Linked DNA regions of Candidatus Ruthia magnifica str. Cm (Calyptogena magnifica). Each later gene encodes a partner of the first gene's protein in a complex. Links are inferred from orthologs where the notes say so. Each region holds a gene or a part of one and is shown on either strand. Other genes may lie near its edges.

Region 1 (11,418 bases):
ATACCGTCGTATCTTCCATCAAACCCTGTCTTAAACGAACGCATTGCCCATTTTTTAAATCTATTGCTGGAATAACAATCATACTTTTCTCTTAATTATTGTGTCAGCAATATCCAATCACTTCAACTAAATATTGCTAATTAGTATTCTCACCATTTTTAAAATATGATAACAAATCCTAGCAGATAGGTACAATTTATTAATCACACCTTCTAAATAACCACTTATTTTTTCTTGTCTTTCTAGTTACGCATTATAGCTTTTAAATCCTTGCTCACTCTATTAATTTTTTTAACCAAGTAGTGCTTCTTTTAGCAAAAGAAAAGTATATTTAACCAATAATCTTAAGAATATAAACCTATTAATTTAAGTGAAGTCTTTATAAAGCATTTATAGTTTGGCATTACTCTTTCCTTTGTCCTTATTTATTGCCATTAATCACTAAGACTATATTTTTAGCAATAGAGCGGGGCGAAATCAAAGGAAGTACTATAAAAAATTCTATAGCCCAAACTTAATCCAAATAGAAATTACGTTAGAATTAAAACCGAAATCTATTAAATTCATAAACAAAGAAGTAAGCCCAAACATGGAAAGTCGTTATTAGCGCATAAAGAATACGCTGTACTTTACTTTTAAACATTTTATATTTTGCTTAATTAGTAACTATTATGAACACTTACCATTCACCAATGGTCGGCATGCTAACCCATGGTTCTTGTATTTCCAATGCATCACCCTCTTGCAATAGTTCAATTGATATATTATCAGGTGAGCGCACAAAAGCCATATGCCCATTTTTAGGCGGAAAATTAATAACAACACCTGCATCCATCAACTGCTTGCATGTCCCATATATATTTTTTACTCTAAATGCTAAGTGTCCAAAATTCCTCCCTTCAACATATTTCTCTTTATTCCAATTATGAGTAATTTCAATTAATGTGGAGTTTGGATAATTAACATCTTCATCTGCTGCCAAAAAAATAAGCGTGAACTCCTCCTGTGGATAATTCTTCCTACTAACTTCAATCAACCCTAAAACATCACAATAAAAATGCAATGTTTTATCCAGATTAGTTGCTCTAATCATGGTATGTAAATACTTCATGCTTATTTCCTATTGTTCACAGAATTGAATTTTCTCAATTGACTTGAGGAACTTTGACACCATATGAATATCAATTAATTTATTTTTTATAGTCTCTAAATGCTCCTATATTTTATACCCATATCATTAGAATGCCTAACATTAAGCAAATTATAATCATAAAAAACCATGAGATTTTTTGTTCATTTACTTGTTTATAAAGCGACTTTAACATTTTAATTTTCGACTTTAATCCTCAAAATACATTTCAGAAATGATTAAAATTTTATTTTTATCGCAAATTGTACAAATTGATTTTTTATCAGAAACTATAAGCAACTACTAATTTGAGTCAAATACCACCTAGATTCCAGAATACAAACCATACATTAAAGTTTTACTTACAAAAAATTGTAGTAAAGTAACTAACTCTTTTTATCAATTTTAGAGAAAAAATCTTAAAAATATAATTGTTGTTCAGTCATGCCTTACAAACTTCTAATATTTCTTTTATCACCTTTTCATTCATAATCTACAAGAGCAACAATCATACTATTATTTGCTCCTGCAAAAATATTGTCATCAACTTCAATACGGCTATTCACTTACTTTAATATAATTTGCACTCTTTTTAAGAAACTCATCCTCTAAAAGAAACGCATATTCTTCTTTTACTCAGATACTATTTTTTATCATTTGTAAAAAATGTAATAGAACGCCCGTAAAGTAATGATTTTCTATTTTCAAGATAATTATTTTTGTTATTTTCATAAAAATTTTGAAGAATGCTGTTAAAATTGTTGAACAATGGTATTAGTATACTGCCTTTCTACATTTGTGTTGATGCAATCAAAGAAGGAAAGCTAGAAATTAAAAATTTACCTAAAAGCGCTAATAACATATAGATTGCATATCAGAAAGAAAATTTGAAAAACAAAAGCATTGCATTATTTATTAAAACTCTAGTTAGCAACACCTAACTAAATTGCTACCAATCCATAAGTTTCAACACAATAAAAACAAACGAATAAGTCGATAAGTATTAAAATCATACTTTGTTGGTGTTTTAGTTATCAAATCGCCGGCACTTAATTATCTCAATTAAATAAATTTTTCAATAACACTAAATAATGGTTGTTGTCTTGACTTATGGCAACTAGTTTTTCTATTTAACCAAATGTAAGTTTGTCGTTAGGTTTACCTTGTCTTTTTTAATTGAATATTGTAAGCCTTAATAACTCTTTTTCTGATAATTTCATTGGTCTCGCTATTTTAAGTATTTTTATTAAGTAATGCTTCTTTGAGCAAAGGTAACACGTCTAACATCATATCAATTCTATCCAAAAGCGAACCTGATATTTTGTTTTTATATTTGGTAATTTAGTCTGTTGTATAGTAGCATTTACTGGTGCCGTCGCCATAGAATCCACACATACAGATACTCATTGCGTCAATAAGTTATAAATTTACAGGAAAGTGACTTATTAGACAATCCGAGATAGGTAGATTTTTCCGTTTTTTAGGGGTTGGCGTAAACTTTCTAGAACACCTCGAGAAAGTTAGAATAATTCGTCTAAAAAAATGCTAGTAAAATTTTACCTGTGAATAAAAGTGCATTCTAAGACTTTATCGACACTTAGTGGCGACATGATTGGTAAACATCTTGCCAATATTATTTTTACTGAACTAGACAGACTGATTAAAAGTAAATTATGCACCACTACTTTCAGCAATTTTAAGTGCACGTTTTGCGTAATGCCGTTCCTTAACTTGAGAAAAATTATTAACATCTTGTAAAAATCACATATTTTAAGAAAATAAACATATGGGTAAATAATGGCTTTGTCAACAAGTGCATATTGATTTCAATTTTGAGATCATAATTGTAGTCTTTGCTCACACACTACGCCTTCAGGCAAGTCACCTAAAATATGCGCTTCAATAGCTACCAATGACGCATCAAGCCCTATTTGATACACGAGTAAATAATTTGCTTAGTTTACTCAATTTGACTTAATTCTTCTAAACTCCATCTGGGCTTGATATTAATTTCATGATGAGTGTCATGCTGCCCGTGGCTTAGTCGAAAATACCCAACTAAGGCTATCATAGCGCCATTATCAGTACAAAACTCTTGCCTTGGATAAAAGACATTTACATCCAACTTTTGACCCATTTGGTTAAGCTTTTTACGTAAAGACAAGTTTGCACTAACTCCACCTGCAACTACAAGTGTTGCGTATTTAGTTTGTTCCAACGCTCTTCTGCATTTAATCATGAGCGTTTGTGTAGTAGCCACTTCAAAGGCTTTAGCAATATCTTCTTTTTTGCTAGGATACTTGGCAAAAGTATTACGTACAAATGTTTTAAGCCCACTGAAGCTAAAATCAAGGCCAGGACGACCAACCATAGGACATGGAAACTTAAATGCACCGTAGTTGCCTTGCTCAGCAAGCATCGCTAAAGCAGGACCGCCAGGATAGCCCAAACCTAAAATCTTTGCTGTTTTATCAAATGCCTCACCCACTGCATCATCTAAAGATTCGCCCAGAATTTTATATTGACCAATAGCTTTAACATCAATCAGCATGGTATGACCACCTGAAACCAATAAAGCTACAAAGGGAAATTCAGGCTGAGATTCTTCTAGTAAAGGAGTTAACAAATGTCCTTCCATATGGTGCACAGCCAAGGATGGAATATCCAAACTCCAAGCTAAAGATTTAGCCACAGCACACCCTACCAAAAGTGCACCTGCTAAGCCAGGTCCGGCTGTATAGGCAATACCACTTAAATCTTGCAGAGTAAATTTTACGTCTGCTAAAACTGCTTTAATTAAAGGCAACACTCTTTGAATATGATCACGTGATGCTAGCTCTGGAACCACACCACCATACTCAGCATGAATTTTAACGGATGAAAATAATTCGTGCCCAATAAGACCTAGCTCAGAATGATACAAGCCAATACCTGTTTCATCACAAGAGCTTTCTATGCCCAACGTAATAAAGTCAAGTTGAGTGGTTTGTTGATCCTGATTATTGTGCATTGTAGAGACAGAACTAGTCATGCCCGCCTAAATAAACTTCACGAACTTTTTCATTGTAAAGAATTTGCTCTTTATTACCCTGTGCAATAATCACACCATTGTGTAGCACATAGGAGTAGTCACAAGTATCCAGCATTTCACGATAATTATGATCCGTAATTAAGATACCAATATCTTTATTTTTTAAGTGGTAAATAATTTTTTGAATATCACCAACAGAAATTGGATCAACGCTTGCAAATGGCTCATCAAGTAGTACAAATTTTGGATTCGTTGCCAGCGCTCTAGCAATTTCTACTCTTCTTCTTTCACCGCCAGACAGGCTAATACCTTTAATATGATGAATATGTTTAATATTAAATTCTGCCAACAACTCTTCTAATCGATGAACTCTTTGCTTTTTATTGAGACTAAAGTTTAATTCTAACACCGCCATAATGTTATCTTCCACAGAAAGCTTACGAAAAATAGAAGGCTCTTGGGGTAAGTAACCAAGCCCTAAATCAGCACGCTTATGCATAGGCAAATGATCAATTCTTTTTTTGTTCAAAGATACTTGACCTGAATTTGCCCTAACCAAGCCACAAGTAATATAAAAACAAGTAGTTTTCCCCGCACCATTCGGACCTAATAATCCAACTACCTTACCACCTTGTACAAAAAATGAAACATCGTTAACCACACTCCTACCTGCGTAAGATTTACTAATATTTTGTATGCTTAGAACATTACTAGACATAATGATTGATACTGATCATAATTAACGATTTTAACAGTTAAACAGTTATTATATTTAATACTAAAAACCTAAACAAAATAATAATCAAGAACAAGCAAGTGTTAGCACACAATGAACTGGCGGTGATATGAGAATCTGCTAAAATTGTTAATATCAATGGCAATATTGAAGCAAGTGAAAAAAATTGTCATTACTAATAATGGTAACGTTACTGGCGATATAAGTACACCAAGAGTTATTCATAAAAAATAACTCTTGCCTTAGGTGGTGTTTCAATGACAGGCACAAAAGTAAATATTACGCCAATCAACACTAACAAAGATGTAAAAACTCAGATGAATAAATCGATTTAACGCCGTATTGAGTTTCAACCAACAAAACGCCTTGATGATTGATCCCAAGGCAAGTACCGTTAAATAACTGTCTCTTGCTTATATGCTTAACTTGTTTATCTAATAAATAATCTACTTTCGCCCACTTAGCATAAAACTCATCAAAACCACTTGATTCAAAAATATCAAAATATTCTAAAATTTTGTTAATTAAATTTTTACTCAAATTGAGCTTATCAATCGGCGTTGAAATTATTTGTTTCAGATCTATCCAAGATGTTTCGCACTGAAAATTTTGATTAAAATTAACATTCAGCCCCAAACCAATAATGACTGATTGATAATCGCCTTGTAGTGAATTCTCAATCAAAATACCTGCCAATTTCCTATCTTCAAAATAAACATCATTTGGCCATTTAAGTTTCAAATCAGAAATACCGTATTTTTCTAACACATCAACCAATGCTAGACCAATCACCAAGCTTAACCCGTTCAATGAAATATTACTAGGAAAAACATAGCGAATTGATAAAATAATGCTTGTATCTTTCTGGCTCAACCACGTTCGGTTGTATTGACCCTTTCCACGAGTTTGCTCAGAAGCAATGCAAATTTGTGTTTTTGTGCAAAAGGCTAACTGAGATAGATAGTCGTTGGTACTGGATATTGAATCAAAAGTAAAGCATTCAACATCATCGCTCAAATAATTAACTAAATCAGAATAATTAACCATGATATAACAAGTAGAGTTAATGACAACCACACCGCTGCAGAGCCCATATCCTTTGCAGCACCCGATAATACGTGATATCCATCACCAATTCTATCAACCACTGATTCAATAGATGAGTTTAAAACTTCAATAATTAACACTAAAAATATAGGCGCAATTAATAGCACCTTATCAACGGATGAGTCCCCTAAGAAAAATGCCAAAGGAATTAACACAATACTTAACCATAATTCTTGCCTAAAAGCTATTTCAGATTGATAACAAAACTTTAAGCCCTTCATAGAAAAGCCAAAAGCATTGATAATTCTACCCAGCCCTGTTCGTTCATTTTTCATGTAAACTCATTTAAATAGTTAACTTAATTTTACCAAAAAATTGAATCATGAAAATAGCATTAGGTGTTGCATACTTAGGCACAAACTTCCACGGATGGCAGTGTCAAAAACCTAACATCCGCACTGTTCAGCAAGTAGTTGAACAGGCTCTATCAAGCGTTGCCAATCACCCCGTTAGGGTATTTTGTTCTGGTAGAACCGATGCTGGCGTGCATGCCACCTGCCAGGTTATTCACTTTGAAACCAACATTAAGCGCGAAAATAAAGTTTGGCTATTTGGTGGCAATGCTAATCTACCAAGTGATGTTAATTTCACTTGGGTAAAACATGTTAATGATAATTTCCACGCACGATTTAGTGCCATTGCTAGACAATACAACTACAAAATACACAACACAAAAGTTCGCTGTTCCATCATAACAGCTCATTCATTATGGGAATCAAAAAAATTGGACATAATGGCAATGAATAAAGCCAGTAAATATTTAATTGGCAAACATAACTTTTCAGCCTTCAGAGGTAGTTTATGTCAAGCGAAATCCTCCATTAAAACCATTGAATTTATAAAACTAAACAAATGTGATGACAACATTCTACTAGACATAAAAGCCGATGCCTTTTTACATCATATGGTACGCAACATTGTTGGCACATTACTCAAAGTGGGTAAAGGTGAAAAATCCATTGAATGGGTGAAAGAGATACTGGATAATAAGCAGCGCAAGCAAGCCGCCCCTGCCGCCCCGTCCCATGGTCTTTACTTTATTAAAGCTTTTTACTCCAATTTATAAATCAATTTTTTCGAAGCTGTTGGCTGGCTAACACCATATTAGTTAATGCAAGATTTACCTCATCCCAATGTCTAGTTTTTAAGCCACAATCAGGATTGACCCATAGTCTTTTAATAGGGATGTACTTTGCCGCTTTTTGCATGAGTTCAACTATAGAATCAACCGAAGGAATATTAGGAGAATGAATGTCATAAACGCCTGGGCCTATTTCATTAGGATAATCAAACTCATCAAATATATCTAATAATTCCATGTCCGAGCGAGAAGTCTCAATAGTGATAACATCAGCATCCATCTGCGCTATTGCCTCAATAATATCATTAAATTCTGAATAACACATATGTGTGTGAATTTGAGTTTCATCACTTACACCATTAGCACTGACTCGATAAGCCCTAATTGCCCAATCAAGATAAGTTTGCCACTGAGATTTTCGCAGTGGCAAACCCTCTCTTAATGCCGCTTCATCAATCTGAATGATATTTATATTAGATTTTTCAAGGTCCAATACCTCATCTCTAATAGCCAAAGACAACTGCAAACATGTTGTCGCTCTTGGCTGGTCATCACGCACAAATGACCAATTCAACATCGTAACAGGGCCTGTAATCATGCCTTTCATAGGCTTATTAGTGAGTGACTGAGCGTAGGTTATCCAATCTAGCGTCATGGGTTTTGGACGAAAAATATCACCAAAAATAATCGGTGGCTTGACACAACGCGAACCATAAGATTGCACCCAACCAAATTGACTAAATACATAGCCACTTAGTTGTTGTCCAAAATATTCCACCATGTCATTACGTTCAGGTTCACCATGCACCAAAACATCTAAACCCAAGTGTTCTTGCACTTGCACACAATACCTAATTTCAGAACGCATCGTTTGCATATATTGCTCTGCTGATAATTTACCCAATTTATAATCGTGTCTGGCTTGTCTAATCTCTAGCGTTTGTGGAAACGAACCAATGGTCGTGGTTGGATATAAAGGTAAGTTAAATTTTTCACTTTGCAATTTTGTTCTACTCTTATAATCAGATTGACGATTACCCAGTTCATCATTTACTTTAGCAATGCGTTCTTTAACTTTAGCGTTATGCACAAGTGGTGAATATTTTTTAGAATTAATGGCATCAATATTATTTGCTATTTCTTTAGTTACACTTGCTTGACCTTGATTAAGTGCTTGTGCTAATAAGCTTAGTTCTTCTAATTTTTGCACAGCAAACCCAAGCCATGATTTAATATCGTCATTCAGTTCTTGCTCGCTGTCTAAATCCACAGGCACGTGCAATAATGAGCAAGACGGGGCTAGCCATAATCTATTTTGTAATTGCTGGTGAATAGGTTCTAGCCACAACAAGGTTGTACTTAAATCTGTTTTCCAAATATTACGACCATTTACCACACCCAATGATAAAATTTTATCATCTGATAGACTATCAATCAGCAATTGAACCTCATCTTTTGCATTAATTGCATCAATATGTAACCCGTCAATAGGTAAGCCACAAGCAAAGCTTAAATTATCCTGTAAAGTACCAAAATAACTAACAAGTAACAATTTAATCGGACTATTTGCCAATATATCATAAGCCTTCCTAAACGCCACTTGCCAATCTGTTTCTAATTCTGTGACCAAAATAGGTTCATCAACCTGTATCCACTCTATGCCTAACTTTACCAATTCATCAAATAATTGCGTATACACTTTAACCAATGAGTCTAATAAATCTAGTTTATTGATTTTATCTTTAGACTTGCCTAACCATAAGTAAGTGACTGGGCCAATAACAACAGGCTTAACCTTTACACCTTGCGCTTGCGCTTGTCTAATTTGTGCAATCAGACGTTGTGCTTGGAGTGCAAAGTTTGTCTCTTGACTAAATTCTGGTACAATATAGTGATAATTGGTGTCAAACCATTTGGTCATCTCACCCGCTTGAATACAAGTACGCTCAGACTCATTAATAAAGGCGCGCCCACGCGCTACTCGAAAATAGTTATCTAGCTCATTATCTGATAAATTTTCAGCACGTTTTGGGATATTACCTAATAAAAAACTCATATCCAAAACATGATCATAAAAAGAAAAATCACCTACTGGCACCCAATCTAATTTATTTTGATTTTGCCAGTATTGCTTGCATAATGTACTAGCAGTTTGCAATAACTCATCTTGAGAGATTGCATTTGACCAATATTTTTCTAATGCAAATTTTAACTCCCGATGTCTACCAATACGTGGAAAACCCAAATTGTGTATTGTAACCATAATTGAGATTCCTACTGAATTAAAGTCAAAGATTATATAAGGGCTACTATATAAAGTAAAATGATTATTTTTAACTTAACAATGAATTATATTCATATATGATAACGCTTAAACATTTAAAAATCATCCAAGCATTACATGAAAATAGCACTTTAACGCGCGCTGCAAATGTGTTATATTTGAGTCAATCTGCCTTATCCCACCAAATTCGTTACTTAGAGGAAAAACTGGGTGTTACACTCTGGGAACGAAAAGGTAGAAATTTACTCCTCACAAAAGCAGGTGAATTATTATTACAAACTGCACAACAATTGTTGCCAATTTTAGAACAAACTGAGAAAACTTTGAAAGCCTATGCACAAGGTCACCAAGGTATTTTACGTATAGGCGTTGAATATTATCCTTGCTATAAGTGGCTAACAAAGGTCATTGGTGTGTTTTTGCAAAAAATGCCTAATGTTGAAGTAGAAATCATCAACAAATTTCAATTTTCTGGGCACGAAGGGTTGCTCAATTACCATATTGATATTCTAATTACACCTGATATAGAGAAAAAAGCAAACATTCACATTGAAACACTCACCCAATATAATTTGGTACTTTTAGTTGCTGATAAACACCCACTAGCACATAAAAAAGTAATTATACCAAAAGACTTAGCTCATAAAACTTTACTTACTTTTCCTGTGCCACTAGAACGACTCGATATTTTAACAAAATTTTTAAACCCAGCACATACCAAGCTCAAATATATTAAAAAAATTGAATCCATTGAGATCATACTACAAATGACAACGCTCGGACGTGGAGTTTGTATATTCCCAGAATGGCTGGCAGATGAATTTATTAAAAAAATGCCTGTTAAAAAAATTCGTATAAGCGCCAACGGGCTTAGTCAAAAACTCTTTGCAATTTTGCGTAAACAAGACAAAGAAATTAATTATATTCAACGCTTTGTCAAAATTAGTAAGAAGGTAGTCAATAAGACCTAAAAAATTACTTAATCAGTAAAAAACTTGTTTGGTGATGATTAATAATGTTGTGATTATGGTATAATTTTTTCTATTATTTTTTATGCTTAAAAAATCAAAATCATGTTAAATAAACAAAATATTTTAGCTATTATTTTTGCTATTTTTGCCGTGTGGCTTTCAACAATTGCACCAACTACTCCCATCTCTTGGATGTTGGGCATTCTAGTATTAACAATTTATTTGTTTACTTTTGAAGTGTTAGAAATTGATGAAGCCTCCATTACTATTATGATTATTTTAGGATTAAGCTCTATACCATGGATTCATACTTTAATGGGTCTAGAAGAAGGTTTGGTTGATAACCAGAGACTGTTTGATGGATTTTCTTCTAATGCAGTTATGTCAATTATTGCGGTAATGATTATTGGTGCAGGCTTAGATAAGACAGGATTAATGGGCAAGGTTGCTACTTTTATTCTTAAAGTAGGGGGTAGTTCTGAACCAAGAGTGATTCCAATCATCTCTTCTACCGTTGGATTTATCTCATCTTTTATGCAAAATGTAGGTGCAGCTGCACTATTTATCCCTGTTGTGAGTCGTATTTCATCACGCTCTGGTATTCCAATATCACGGCTATTAATGCCGATGGGATTTACAGCAATTTTAGGTGGTACAATAACCATGGTGGGTTCTAGCCCTTTAATCTTGCTAAATGATCTAATTCTAACCACTAATCAGGGATTAGAAGTTGGACAACAAATGGATACCTGGGGATTGTTCTCTGTAACCCCAATAGGTATTGCATTAGTTATAACAGGTATTGTGTATTTTGTTATTGTTGGAAGGTTTGTTTTACCTGCAGCTAAAAAAAACCAATCTGAATCTGTATCAGCCATTGAACACTTTCATCAAGTTTACAACATAGATTATGATTTATTTGAGGTTAATGTCCCTAAAGACTCTAACTTAATTGGCATGATGCTTGATGATATTGAAACGGCTACTAAAATCAGAATCATCGCTATACAAACCACTGAGGGTAGAACATTTATTGGTCACCACTCAGTTGAGCGTAGCACTACAATTAAAGCACAAAT
Region 2 (11,407 bases), 130 kb from region 1 along the record:
TTTTCTTGTTTAACAGTATCGGCTGCACAAGTTTTAAACATAGCATTCGCTTTAATTTGTTGCATTTTTTGTATATGTTTATCTTGTTCTAAATGCAAGTTTATTTTAGGATAGGCCAACCTAATACTATCCGTTGTTACGTAACCTTCATGAGTTTGCAGTTTGCCAGAATTAATTTGTACTTGAATTTGGGCGCGACTCACCCCAAGCTTTCGTGCTGCTTGTGAAACGCTTAATTTAATCACATTACTCTCCAAAAAAAATCATCAAAGTGATTGATAAATTAACTGTATTTTACTGGTTTGTCAAGTGTATTAAGATTTGTTAATACTGAAATAATGCCATTATTACTAGTATTCGGCGTGACTAGCACTTTGTTAAATCCAATTGAATTGACATAAGTTTTTATTCTATCACTTAAAACAACTAATAAATAGTTTTTAAGCCTATCAACATCAAGAATCTGACTGGATATTTTCACTAGTAATTTCATACTATCTATACTAGTAATGCTAATAACGCCTTCATTTCTTGATAACAATTCATCAAGTGATTGACGATGTAAAGAGTTAATATTATGATTCACACGTTCATACACTTCAACGTATTCAACTTGATTATTTTGTTTAATTAGTCCTTGTTTTAAGACTTCTCTACCACTTTGACCTCTAAAAATTAGAATTGTTTTATGATACAATTGAGCTACGCTATCAAGTGCTAAGAGCGCTTCACTGGAAGCTTTTTTTCTAGGAAAATCATCAATCTCTATATCATTCTCGCTTAATTTTCTAGCAGTAGCACTACCCACTGCAAAAATCTTATGATAACTAATTGTTTTAAGAATTTTTAAGCCATATTCAACAGCATTGACACTAATAAAAATAATCACATCATAATAATTATTTTCTACCTTAGCATCAATAGAGTTAAGCTTTAATGTTGGAAACAAAAGTGGTTTATTGCCACTTTTAGTCACCATAGATTGTAACTCTTCTACTTGTAAAAGTGGTCTAGTTAATAATACATTCACTAATTAGAATCCTAATATTTCAGCAATAATTCGTATTTTATTCAACGTTTCACTTTCTGCATGTTTGCAAATAAGTACAGTTTTAGTGTTAATAAGCAATATATCTTGCAAAAAATTCCGAATTTGCTTTTCATCCAAAACGTTAGAAGTGTAACGAATGGGCAATTGATTAAAATGTAAATATTTGTTTGTAATTAATTTGGTATTTAAATCAAGTTTTAGTTTTTTATTAGACTGGAGGCATAATTGATAATCACTTAATATCGTCATTACTTCATCACTTGGCTGCTCATCAAGTTCACAAAATAAATTAAACTGAGACCGATATTGATAAATCAGTTTAAGTTTTGATGTAAGTTGAGTTACATCTAATAACTGCGCCTGTTCAATGGATATAACCAATTCAAACACTTCATCAAAGTCTTCTAATTCTGTAAATATTTGCTCTAGATCTTCTTCAGTATCAATTTTTAAAGCCAAAGCTTTGAATAAGATTGAGTAATAGTCAAAACGCCATTCATTAGGCAAATCATCAGGGTAAAAATCATCAAGTAAATCTAAGCCACTACGGCCAATTAAGAATTCTGTTTTGTTCATTTGGATTTATATGTCTTTATAATAAGTGAAAATTTTATACAAAGATTTCTTTATTAATTATGTCGAATATTCTACTACCAATTATTGCTTTATTATCAGGATTTGTACTTTTAATTTGGAGTGCAGATAAATTCACTGAGAATGGGACAAAAATTGCTAATATTTTCAAGATATCGCCACTCATTATTGGATTAATTATCTTTGGGTTTGGCACTAGTACGCCTGAAATGCTAGTGTCAGCACTTGCTGCTATAGAAGGTAATACAGGACTTAGTATTGGCAATGCTATTGGTTCTAATATTTTCAATATTAGCCTAGTATTAGGTATTAGTGCAATTATTAGCCCAATTGAAGTACAAGGGGATGTTTTTAAAAAAGAATGGCTATTTTTAATGGTTGTCACACTTTGTTTGGGGCTATTGTTGTGGGATTATCGTCTTGATTTTACAGATGGTATGATTTTATTGTCTTTATTGGTTTTATTTTTTGCTTATACTATAAAGCAAGCAAAAAATAAAATGTATCACGAATTTGACGAATTCGAACACAATGTAAGCAAAACTCAGGTTAAAAAAACTTGGATAATGTTGATTGTGAATTTGGTGAGTTTGATCTCTAGCGCAAAACTTGTGGTTTGGGGCAGTATAGAAGTGGCTAAAGTATTTGGTGTTTCAGATTTAATTATTGGGCTTAGTGTAGTGGCACTAGGTACCGGTCTACCAGAACTGGCAGTATCAATCACAAGTGTTTTAAAAAAACAATATGCAATGGTGATAGGCAATGTCATCGGTTCTAATTTATTTAATACCATTGCGGTATTGGCTATACCAGGATTGATCCACCCATCAGATGTACCAGTAGAGGTTATTAGCAGAGACTACCCAGTCATGTTATTGTTGACTATTCTACTGTTTATTGTCTCTTATAAATTTAACAAAAAACACATTATTAATCGTTTTAAAGGGTTTGTTCTTATTGGTATGTTTGGTCTTTATATATGGCAATTATTTTGAAATTAACCCTTCACAGTGAATTTGAGACTTATGATTTTGCGCATCAATTGGCTCAATGTGCTCAATTAATTAATAATTGCATAGTTATTTATTTAGAAGGTGATTTAGGAATTGGAAAAACTACTCTAGCTAGAGGATTTATTCAATTTTATGGGTTTGATCGAGTTAAAAGCCCCACCTATTCTCTGGTAGAAAGTTATATTAATGACAAAGTCAATATTCATCACTTTGACTGTTATCGATTAAGCGATGCACAAGAATTAGAATATATTGGTATTCGAGAATATTTAGCGCCTAATCACATTCAACTGATTGAATGGGCAAATTTAGGCAAAGGTATGATTGCTCCAGCAGATATGGTAATTAAAATCACTAATGATTTTGATAAGCGTGAACTGGAAATTATTGCATATACACAAGTTGGAAGTCAGCTACTCACATGCATCAATTTATAAGAAATCTCAAATACAATTTCTTTTAATTCAATAAACAAAGAGGATTTGTTTGTATTGAAAAATACATTTATTCGTCTTATTCTCTTTATTAGTAATGTTTATGCAAACAATAAAACCACGTTATTTAACTTTCATTTTTGAACATCGCCTAAGCGAGCTAGAATTGTCATTAATATTAAGCCAAATATTAAATTTTCAATTAATGGACAAAAAAATAAGTTGTTTTAAAAATTAAAAATCACTTAATCGAACTTATAAAAGCTCTTTTATCAAGATCAGTACATTGGAAAAATACGTTAATATTTACGTTCGAAACTGCTAAAAAATTACACCCTAAAGCTCAATAATCAGGGAACCAACCAAGTAAGGTTAAAAATATAACAAGTCATGGTCATGAAAACTCAGATACGCTGGGTTATCGGTATTTAAAAGAAAAGTATACTAACCCTGAAAATTACTCAAAAATCAATCGAACCGAGGCATGAAAACCATCTTTATTAGACGATGGATTATTATGTTAGTTTGACTAAACCAACTATGCTTCGTTATTTATTTCAATTCATAATGATTTGATTCAGTCAAATGTACAAAAACTAGAAGTGCTTCAGTTTATACTTTGTCAGAACGTGACGGCTCAACCAAATTTGCTAGAGATTTAGAAAAATTGAAAAATATAGCTGATCAATTTGTGGTTAATGAGGCGTTAATTAAAGAAGATCAATTTGAATAAAATTTTATGGAATTTTTTAGAAAAGATCTAGACATTCAAAGTTAAAAACTAGGATTTAAAATTCTCAAACGAATAAGTGAGGGTTTTAGTTTATTTGTATAAAAAATATCGCAAAAGGTAGATTTTGTTATCTTAAAAACACCTTTTATTCTTTCTGTATTAGTTGAAACTGCGTTTATTTCTAACCCTGAAGCCGAACGACTTAACAATTCAAAACAATAGGATAAGATTGCCAGTACAACTTATCAAGACATCCTAGATTATTACAAATAAAACCTGAATGAGCTATTTTTTATTTGATTTATCAGGTGCATGTCCTTCTTTTGGCGGCTCGTAGTTTGGATCATTTGGGTTCATAAATATAAAATGATAATCGCTATCTTTATCTATTTTGTCAAAATCCACCACCATGCCTTCAAGCAGTGTTTTCTGCTCATAAACAAAAATATACTCAATATCATTAGATTTAAGATGAATATCATTGTCATTGCGAGCATCAAAGCCCATTAGGTATTGGAAGCCTTCATCAGTTTTATCAACAGCAAAACGAATTAATAGTCCCTGTGTTTCTAGATTATAGGCTGATAAAATAATTTCATTCGCTGCTTTTTTTGTAATTATAATCATGATTTTTTTTTTAATCTTTCTTATAAAGTTAACAAATTGTACAACCCACGCATTACCAGTTACATTACGTAAGTGTGTATACGAAGCCAAAAGATTGTGCTTAATAATGCCATCAAACTTATTATCTATACCCACACCGCGCAAAACCTTAAAAGCATAACGTGTATTGACGTTAATATTTTTAAGCTTTGAGTAATGAAACTCGTGAGCATAAATACGCTTAGACACGTTAGACCAACAATGCTCATCGGTTGGTGTCAACTCAACATAACCCCTACCAACAGGTTTGGGTGTCATATACGTATTTGCATCAATCACACCTACCATTGGATGGGTTTGTTTATTATAGGTAATACTGTTAGTTAAATACATCAAGCCACCACATTCAACATATGTTGGCAAGCCTTGCTCTATTTTGGTTTTAATATTTTCTAGTAAGAGTTGATTGGCATTTAACGCTTTAAGTTGCATTTCTGGAAAACCGCCGCCGATAAATAACCCATCACATACTGGCAAATTATGATTTTTAAGTGTGTCAAAATATTTTATGTTAACACCTAACGACTCAAATTTATCCAAATCATCTTGATAATAAAAACTAAACGCTCTATCTTTAGCAATAGCAACCGTGATTTTTTTCTTAATTGTATTAGTATTAATAATTTGCTTATTAAATTTAATACAATTTAAATTCATTAATACGTTAAGGTCAACTTGATCTATAATAATACTAGCAACTTTGTTGATAAAAGTTTGCAATTGTAATGTTTCATTGACAGGTATTAAACCCAGATGACGCTCATCAATCACTAGTGATTTAGAACGACGCACGCAGCCTAACAAAGGAATATCAGTATAATACTCAATAGCTTGAATTAATTTTGACTCATGGCGCTCACTGGCTACTTTATTAAGGATAACACCAACAATATCTAAATTTTTATCAAACGCCTGATAGCCACTAAGTAATGGTGCCACACCACGGGTAATACCTGTGCTGTCAATCACTAATACCACAGGAATATTTAACAATTTAACAAGATCGGCATTGGCATCACCACCAGTAACACTCATACCATCAAACAAGCCCTTATTGCCTTCAATAATAGTAAGATCACTATTGACACTTTGATTGTTATACAATTGGATGATTTCATCATCAGTCATGTTGTAAAAATCTAAATTATAGCAAGGAACGCCACTGGCTTGAGTAAGCCAAATAGGGTCAATATAATCAGGTCCTTTTTTAAAGGTTTGAACCTTTAAAGATTGTTGTTTAAATGCAGCGCACAATCCCAAACTAATAATAGTTTTACCTGAGGATTTATGAGCAGCAGATAAGTAAAATGATGAAGGCATTATCTACCCTATTATAATCAAATTAGCTTTTATAGTGCGGATCAGCCACATCATCAGCCAAACTCTCTGGCAAGAATGCTAAAAATTTAACTAAGAATGTCACTACAATGATTGCCAAAGCAATGCCACCAATACTAAGAAAAATTTCTGGTAACGAAGCTGAATATTGAGCAATACCACCATAACCTTCTAAAATTTCTTTACCTGGAAATAATTCCATAGGATATTCTTGACCACCGATGATAATAACATACAACTGAATAAGTCCACCAATAATAATTAACACAGAAGCCAAGCCTAACATTGAGCGATTACCCTTAGTGGTCGGATGATAAATCAATACTATTGGAATTAGGCCGCCTAAAATAATTTGCCCATACCAAAATAATTTTGTATAAATACTGCCATCAAAAAGAATAAAACTTTCAATACCCATATTTTCTGCTAAGTACAAACTACCCAAATGATATATAGTCACAAAATACATTACCGCTGCGACAAACACACCCAAAAGGTTACTCAAACGATTAACCACAGCATCCCCTAAAAGCCTGTTAGTCCACTGGTAACTTACTATTAAAATAAGTATGAAAAATGCTAAACCAAAAGCAAAAGACATAATGATAAACATAGGCGCCATAATAACAGCGTCGTAAGCCTGTTTAGCAACTAAAAATCCAAAAATAGAGCCTGTGCCTGTGGTTAAAATTAAGCGCCAACCAAAAGCGATCAAGCCAGCTTTTCGGCTAAATTTATTCATGCGGCGTTCAAACAGTAACCACAAATAAACAGCAACCACAACAAAAAAACCATTATATAAAATAATGTTCCAAGCAAAAATTGATTTAAAATTATATTCAGTCATGGCAATAATCAAACGATCTGGACGACCTAAATCAAGCACTAATATCATTAAACCACCAGCTAATAACGATAACGCAACTAAGCCAGATAAGCGTGATAAGGGTTTATATAATTTTTTATTAAACACAGAAGAAATTGAAGCCACGTTTAGCGCACCACTCGCCGCTACTATCAAAAACAAGGCAAACACATGTGGCATGCCCCATACAATACGATTGTTCATACCAGTCACAAAATGACCATGATGCTCCATATAATATGCACTACCTAATGCAGTTAAAATTAAAATCAACAGTCCTGCAACTAGTATATAGAATCCTAAACTTTTTCCTTCAATTTGTTCAAAACGAATATTGCTCATAAAATTTCCAAATTAAATTTATTATTTAAATACCACTATAGCGCACGCCAGTATTTAAATTAAGATCTGCTCTAATTTGTGTAGATTGAACTGTTTTCAAGGTTTGATTAATTTTACTTGACACGTCATATAAATCACCAAAAATAACAGCATCACTGTTTACACTTTCAACACAAGCAGGCATCTCACCTTTGTCAACCTTGTGTACACACATTGTACAAGATTCAACAGTGCCTTTACCACGAGGCATGTGTTCTTTTTGATTGTTTAGTGTCTCATGTACAAACGAGCGAGCGTCATATGGACAAGCCATCATACAATAACGACAACCAATACATAAATGCTTATCTACCAATACAATCCCATCTTCACGCTTCATAGAGGCATTTGTTGGACAAACATCAACACAAGGTGGCTCTTTGCAATGTTGGCACATCAATGCAAGATTACTAACTTTACCAGTGGCTTTATCTTTAACCTTTAGTTTTTTAATCCAGTCTGGTTTTTGATTGTCTGTTGAGTGTACCTCAGAGCCCCATCCTTGCTCCTTTTGACAAGCGCTAACCATGCCATCAATATCAACTTCACTTAACTTATTAGTATCAATCAACATACCCCAGCGTTTTTCATTGGTCACCGGTGTTTTATTAGTACTGGCAAACGCTGTCAAGGTAATACCACTAGTAACTATAGCAACACCAATTGTTGTTGTGCTCGTGGTTTTAATAAAATCGCGACGATTTAATATTTTACTCATAATGAACCTTCCTTTGGTTTCGTGCGGTGACAACTAAAGCAATCAAGACTAACACCGACTTGTTCATGACAATCTGAACAAAATTGATCCTTCTTATTAACTGAATAGTACTGATTGATTGTCTTATTTTTATTAGCATGGCACGACACACAACCTTTTAAAGAATATTCATTCGTTCGTACACCTTGGCGCAAGGTTTTATCACGCTTATGACGTAAAAATTCAGGATGCATTTTTCGAATAATCGAAATACTTTCATGAAATACTTTGCCAGATGCCTTAATAGAATTGGCTTGCTCACCAAGATTATCATGTTCGTTAGTATGCGCAAACACATTACCTATCAACAAACTTAAAAAAACAACCAGCAAATGATTCATAATTTTTATTACACTTAGATTAAATCGAATTATTCACCAAGGCCCATTTGAATATAACCAGTCGGACAAACGTCAGCACAAATATGACAACCAATACACTTATTGTAATCAGTATCAACATATCTACCCAGAGTTGCCTTGTCTTTCTTAACCTTAAAGACCGCATCTTGAGGGCAATACATCACACAGTTATCACATTCAAAACACAAACCACAAGACATACAACGAGCTGCTTCTTTTTGTACTTCCTCTTCAGTGTAACCAATTAAACGTTCATCAAAATTACCTAGTACGTTGTCAACATTTACCAATTTATGATTGCGTTGATTGCGTTGTTCATAATCAAAATGACCCAAAAATAATTCCGTATGTGGAATAATGGAGGCAAAAGCCCGATCTTCATAATTATGCACCGCAAAATCAGCAGTATCTGTTGAGACTGCAACATTAGAATCTAACTCATAAGATTCAGGAGAAAGGTCCCATTCTTTTAACTTATTCATTAAATCAAAATAACTAACATCAATCTTAGGGCGAGTATGCTGATCAGCGCCCACGAGATAATCACCAATACTTTCAGCAACAATTGATGCTTGACCAATAGCAGTTGTTAATAAGTGTGGACGAACCACATCACCACAAACAAAGAAACCTGGTTTATTAGGTACTTGATAGTTCTTATCTGCATCAATAAATCCATGTTCATTAAAAAAGGAAGTGTCCATACCTTCAGAATCAACACCTTGACCAATGGCAGAAACAATCAACTCGCACTCAGTATCAAATTCAGAGCCTTCAATTGGCGTATTTCCATCTTTTTCTAAACGAATCATACGTAGTGCAGTTGCACGACCATCTTTCTCTATAACTACTTCAACAGGTTGTAACTGTCCTTGAATTTCAACACCCTCACGAGTTGCATCATCAATTTCTTCTTGCGCTGCTGGCATATTTTCAACGGTAGAACGTGTTGTTAACAATACGTCTGCACCTAAGCGCTTAGAAGTATCGACCACATCATGCGCTGTATCACTAAAGATAATATGTTCAGGACGGTCTTTTTCAGCAGCATTATTAATATTACCCAAGCGGCGTGCAACTGACACAACATCAATTGAAGTATCGCCACCACCAATACAAATCACCTTGCCTGTAATGTGTTTCAAACGACCTTGATTGTACGCTTCAAGAAAAGCAACACCAGAGACACAATTTATTGCTTCACCACCTGGAATAGGCAATGTACGACCGCTCATAGCGCCTATTGCAAACAAAACAGCATCAAATTCTTTTTCTAATTCGTCAATAGTAACGTCAACACCAACTTTCGTGTTCATTCTAGTTTCAACGCCTGTATTGATAATACGATCAATCTCATAAGACAATACATCACGTGGTACACGATAATCAGGAATACCGTACATCATCATGCCGCCTAATTGATCATATTTTTCAAATACAGTTACACTGTGGCCTTGACGACGTAATTTAAGTGCTGCTGCCAAACCGCCACAACCTCCACCAATAATAGCAACTTTTTTGCCTGTATCTTTAACATCAATTTTAAACGTATAACCTTCAACTTTTGCATTATCGCCAATAAACTGCTCAACCGCATTAATACCGACCGTATCTTCGACTTCATTACGATTACAACCATCTTCACAAGGTGCTGGACAAACACGACCCATCACTGATGGAAATGGATTTGAATCTGTAGCGCGTTGAAATGCGTACTCTTGCCAAGATAAGTCACCAAAAGGCTTCTCCATGCCGCGAACAATATCTAACCAGCCACGAATATTATGTCCTGAAGGACACGAACCTTGACAAGGTGGCGTTTGAGTGACATAAGTAGGGCACTTATGAGAGGTGTCTTCTTTAAAAATTTTTTGACTCCACGGCACTGTTTTTAGTTCATCACCATCATCGGTATATAATCTGAATGTGTGATTATAGCCCTTAGTTGGTACGCCATATGGGTTCTTTTGCATATCAAATCTCCTTATTTTCGTTTAAGTTTCTGCTGTTTCTACCAACGTGGCATCATCAGTATCAGTTTATGGTTGGTCCTTTTGGGCTTCTGTTTGTGGCTTATCCATAATAATTGCTTCACTCACTAACTGGTGAACACTCACAATCATGTACGGGTCAAAATCAAATTTAGGTAGTACTTTAGAAAATTGCGACTTACAAATGGCACAAATAGCAGCCAGTGTATTAACACCATTATTTTTTTCAACTGCTTTCAGTGCTTGCATTCTTGGCATTGCACCTTTCACACGAATTTCCATTAAATCGTCTGTTAATAAACCACCACCACCACCGCAACAAAAAGTAGCCTCTTTAATTGTGCTACGTTCCATATCAACATAATTATTACACACAGCTTTAATAACATCACGTGGCAAAATAAATTGACCACCTGAAATACCACCCATATTAGTTGCACGGGCAACATTGCATGAATCATGAAAAGTAACCGTTCGATCATCATTAGCAGACTTATTAAAGGTTAATTTACCTCTTTGAATTAAGTCATGGGTATATTCAATAATATGTTGTGGTTGTGGATAACGAGGATCTAATTGGTTTTGTAATTTTTGACCAAATTCATCGGCAGCACCTGCACCTACGCCTGATAGAGTATTCCAAAAACTATAAGCAACACGCCAAGCATGTCCACACTCACCCACCATAACCCGTGACACTTCTAAATCAAGTGCTGCCTTACGAATACGCAAAGCAGCCTTACGCATTACATCATAAGAACCAATAAACATACCAAAGTTTGCACCTTCAGAAGCATATGAACTTAACGTCCAACTAACACCATCTTGATGAAATACTTTACCATAACCGATTAACCCATCAATATGAGGTTCAGCAAAAAAGTCTGCCGATGGGGTGATTAATAAAATTTCTGCCTTTTTTTGGTCTAAGGGGTATTTAACGGCAATCCCACCTGTCTCTTCTTCAATTTCTTCTTCAAGGTCAAGCAATGTATCACGCAAAGCTGGCTCAGGTAAACCCAAGTTATTGCCAATTGTTAAAGCCTTGCCTAAAATTTGATTACAATATTTTTGACCTATGCCAACCGTATCTAACACTTCACGAGCTGCCATTGAAATTTCAGCTGTATCAATACCGTATGGACAAAATACTGAACAACGACGACATTGTGAACACTGATGAAAATAGTTATACCAATCATCTAACATATCATCGTCTAAT

What was found.
Region 2: the proteins of tsaD (region 1) and tsaE are in contact, whole or in part, in a crystal structure (PDB 6N9A), measured with the Thermotoga maritima proteins. The link is inferred for Candidatus Ruthia magnifica str. Cm (Calyptogena magnifica) from one-to-one orthologs. Residues at the interface, in WP_004082750.1 of Thermotoga maritima: Cys10, Asp11, Arg49, His50, Leu82, Gly84, Gly135, Gly136, Glu154, Thr155, Leu156, Asp157, Asp158, Ser159, Glu162, Asp165, Lys166, Arg169, Leu170, Tyr175, Lys213, Thr214, Leu217, Tyr218, Gln221, Arg222, Asn324; in WP_004082108.1 of Thermotoga maritima: Leu37, Gly38, Lys46, Lys57, Val59, Lys60, Ser61, Thr63, Phe64, Thr65, Leu66, Met67, Val69, Pro71, Tyr82, Arg83, Leu84, Asp86, Asp88, Phe89, Asp93, Ile128, Asp130, Glu131, Arg134.

What each region holds. Positions count from the first base shown.
Region 1 is NC_008610.1:1,039,797-1,051,214, forward strand. What follows is about bases 2,115-5,088. They hold tsaD (tRNA (adenosine(37)-N6)-threonylcarbamoyltransferase complex transferase subunit TsaD), read right to left. Parts: upstream 4,140-5,088; coding sequence 3,090-4,139; downstream 2,115-3,089. Other genes in these bases: lptB (LPS export ABC transporter ATP-binding protein), read right to left, coding at 4,153-4,878. Outside these bases: hisA (1-(5-phosphoribosyl)-5-[(5-phosphoribosylamino)methylideneamino]imidazole-4-carboxamide isomerase), read right to left, coding at 1-82; RMAG_RS04855 (VOC family protein), read right to left, coding at 680-1,111; RMAG_RS04870 (biotin--[acetyl-CoA-carboxylase] ligase), read right to left, coding at 5,191-5,943; RMAG_RS04875 (diacylglycerol kinase), read right to left, coding at 5,922-6,278; tRNA pseudouridine(38-40) synthase TruA, read left to right, coding at 6,326-7,069; metE (5-methyltetrahydropteroyltriglutamate--homocysteine S-methyltransferase), read right to left, coding at 7,071-9,347; RMAG_RS04890 (LysR family transcriptional regulator), read left to right, coding at 9,446-10,339; RMAG_RS04895 (SLC13 family permease), read left to right, coding at 10,442-11,418.
Region 2 is NC_008610.1:910,926-922,332, forward strand. Bases 1,397-4,359 are described here. They hold tsaE (tRNA (adenosine(37)-N6)-threonylcarbamoyltransferase complex ATPase subunit type 1 TsaE), read left to right. Parts: upstream 1,397-2,624; coding sequence 2,625-3,095; downstream 3,096-4,359. Other genes in these bases: RMAG_RS04250 (hypothetical protein), read right to left, coding at 1,397-1,627; RMAG_RS04255 (calcium/sodium antiporter), read left to right, coding at 1,687-2,640; RMAG_RS04265 (cobyrinic acid a,c-diamide synthase CobB), read right to left, coding at 4,111-4,359. Also shown: RMAG_RS04240 (hypothetical protein), read right to left, coding at 1-245; RMAG_RS04245 (uroporphyrinogen-III synthase), read right to left, coding at 284-1,030; more of RMAG_RS04250, read right to left, coding at 1,034-1,396; more of RMAG_RS04265, read right to left, coding at 4,360-5,811; nrfD (NrfD/PsrC family molybdoenzyme membrane anchor subunit), read right to left, coding at 5,834-7,036; sulfate reduction electron transfer complex DsrMKJOP subunit DsrO, read right to left, coding at 7,062-7,793; RMAG_RS04280 (hypothetical protein), read right to left, coding at 7,790-8,173; RMAG_RS04285 (NAD(P)-binding protein), read right to left, coding at 8,203-10,167; sulfate reduction electron transfer complex DsrMKJOP subunit DsrK, read right to left, coding at 10,234-11,407. UniProt on the Escherichia coli protein: Required for the formation of a threonylcarbamoyl group on adenosine at position 37 (t(6)A37) in tRNAs that read codons beginning with adenine.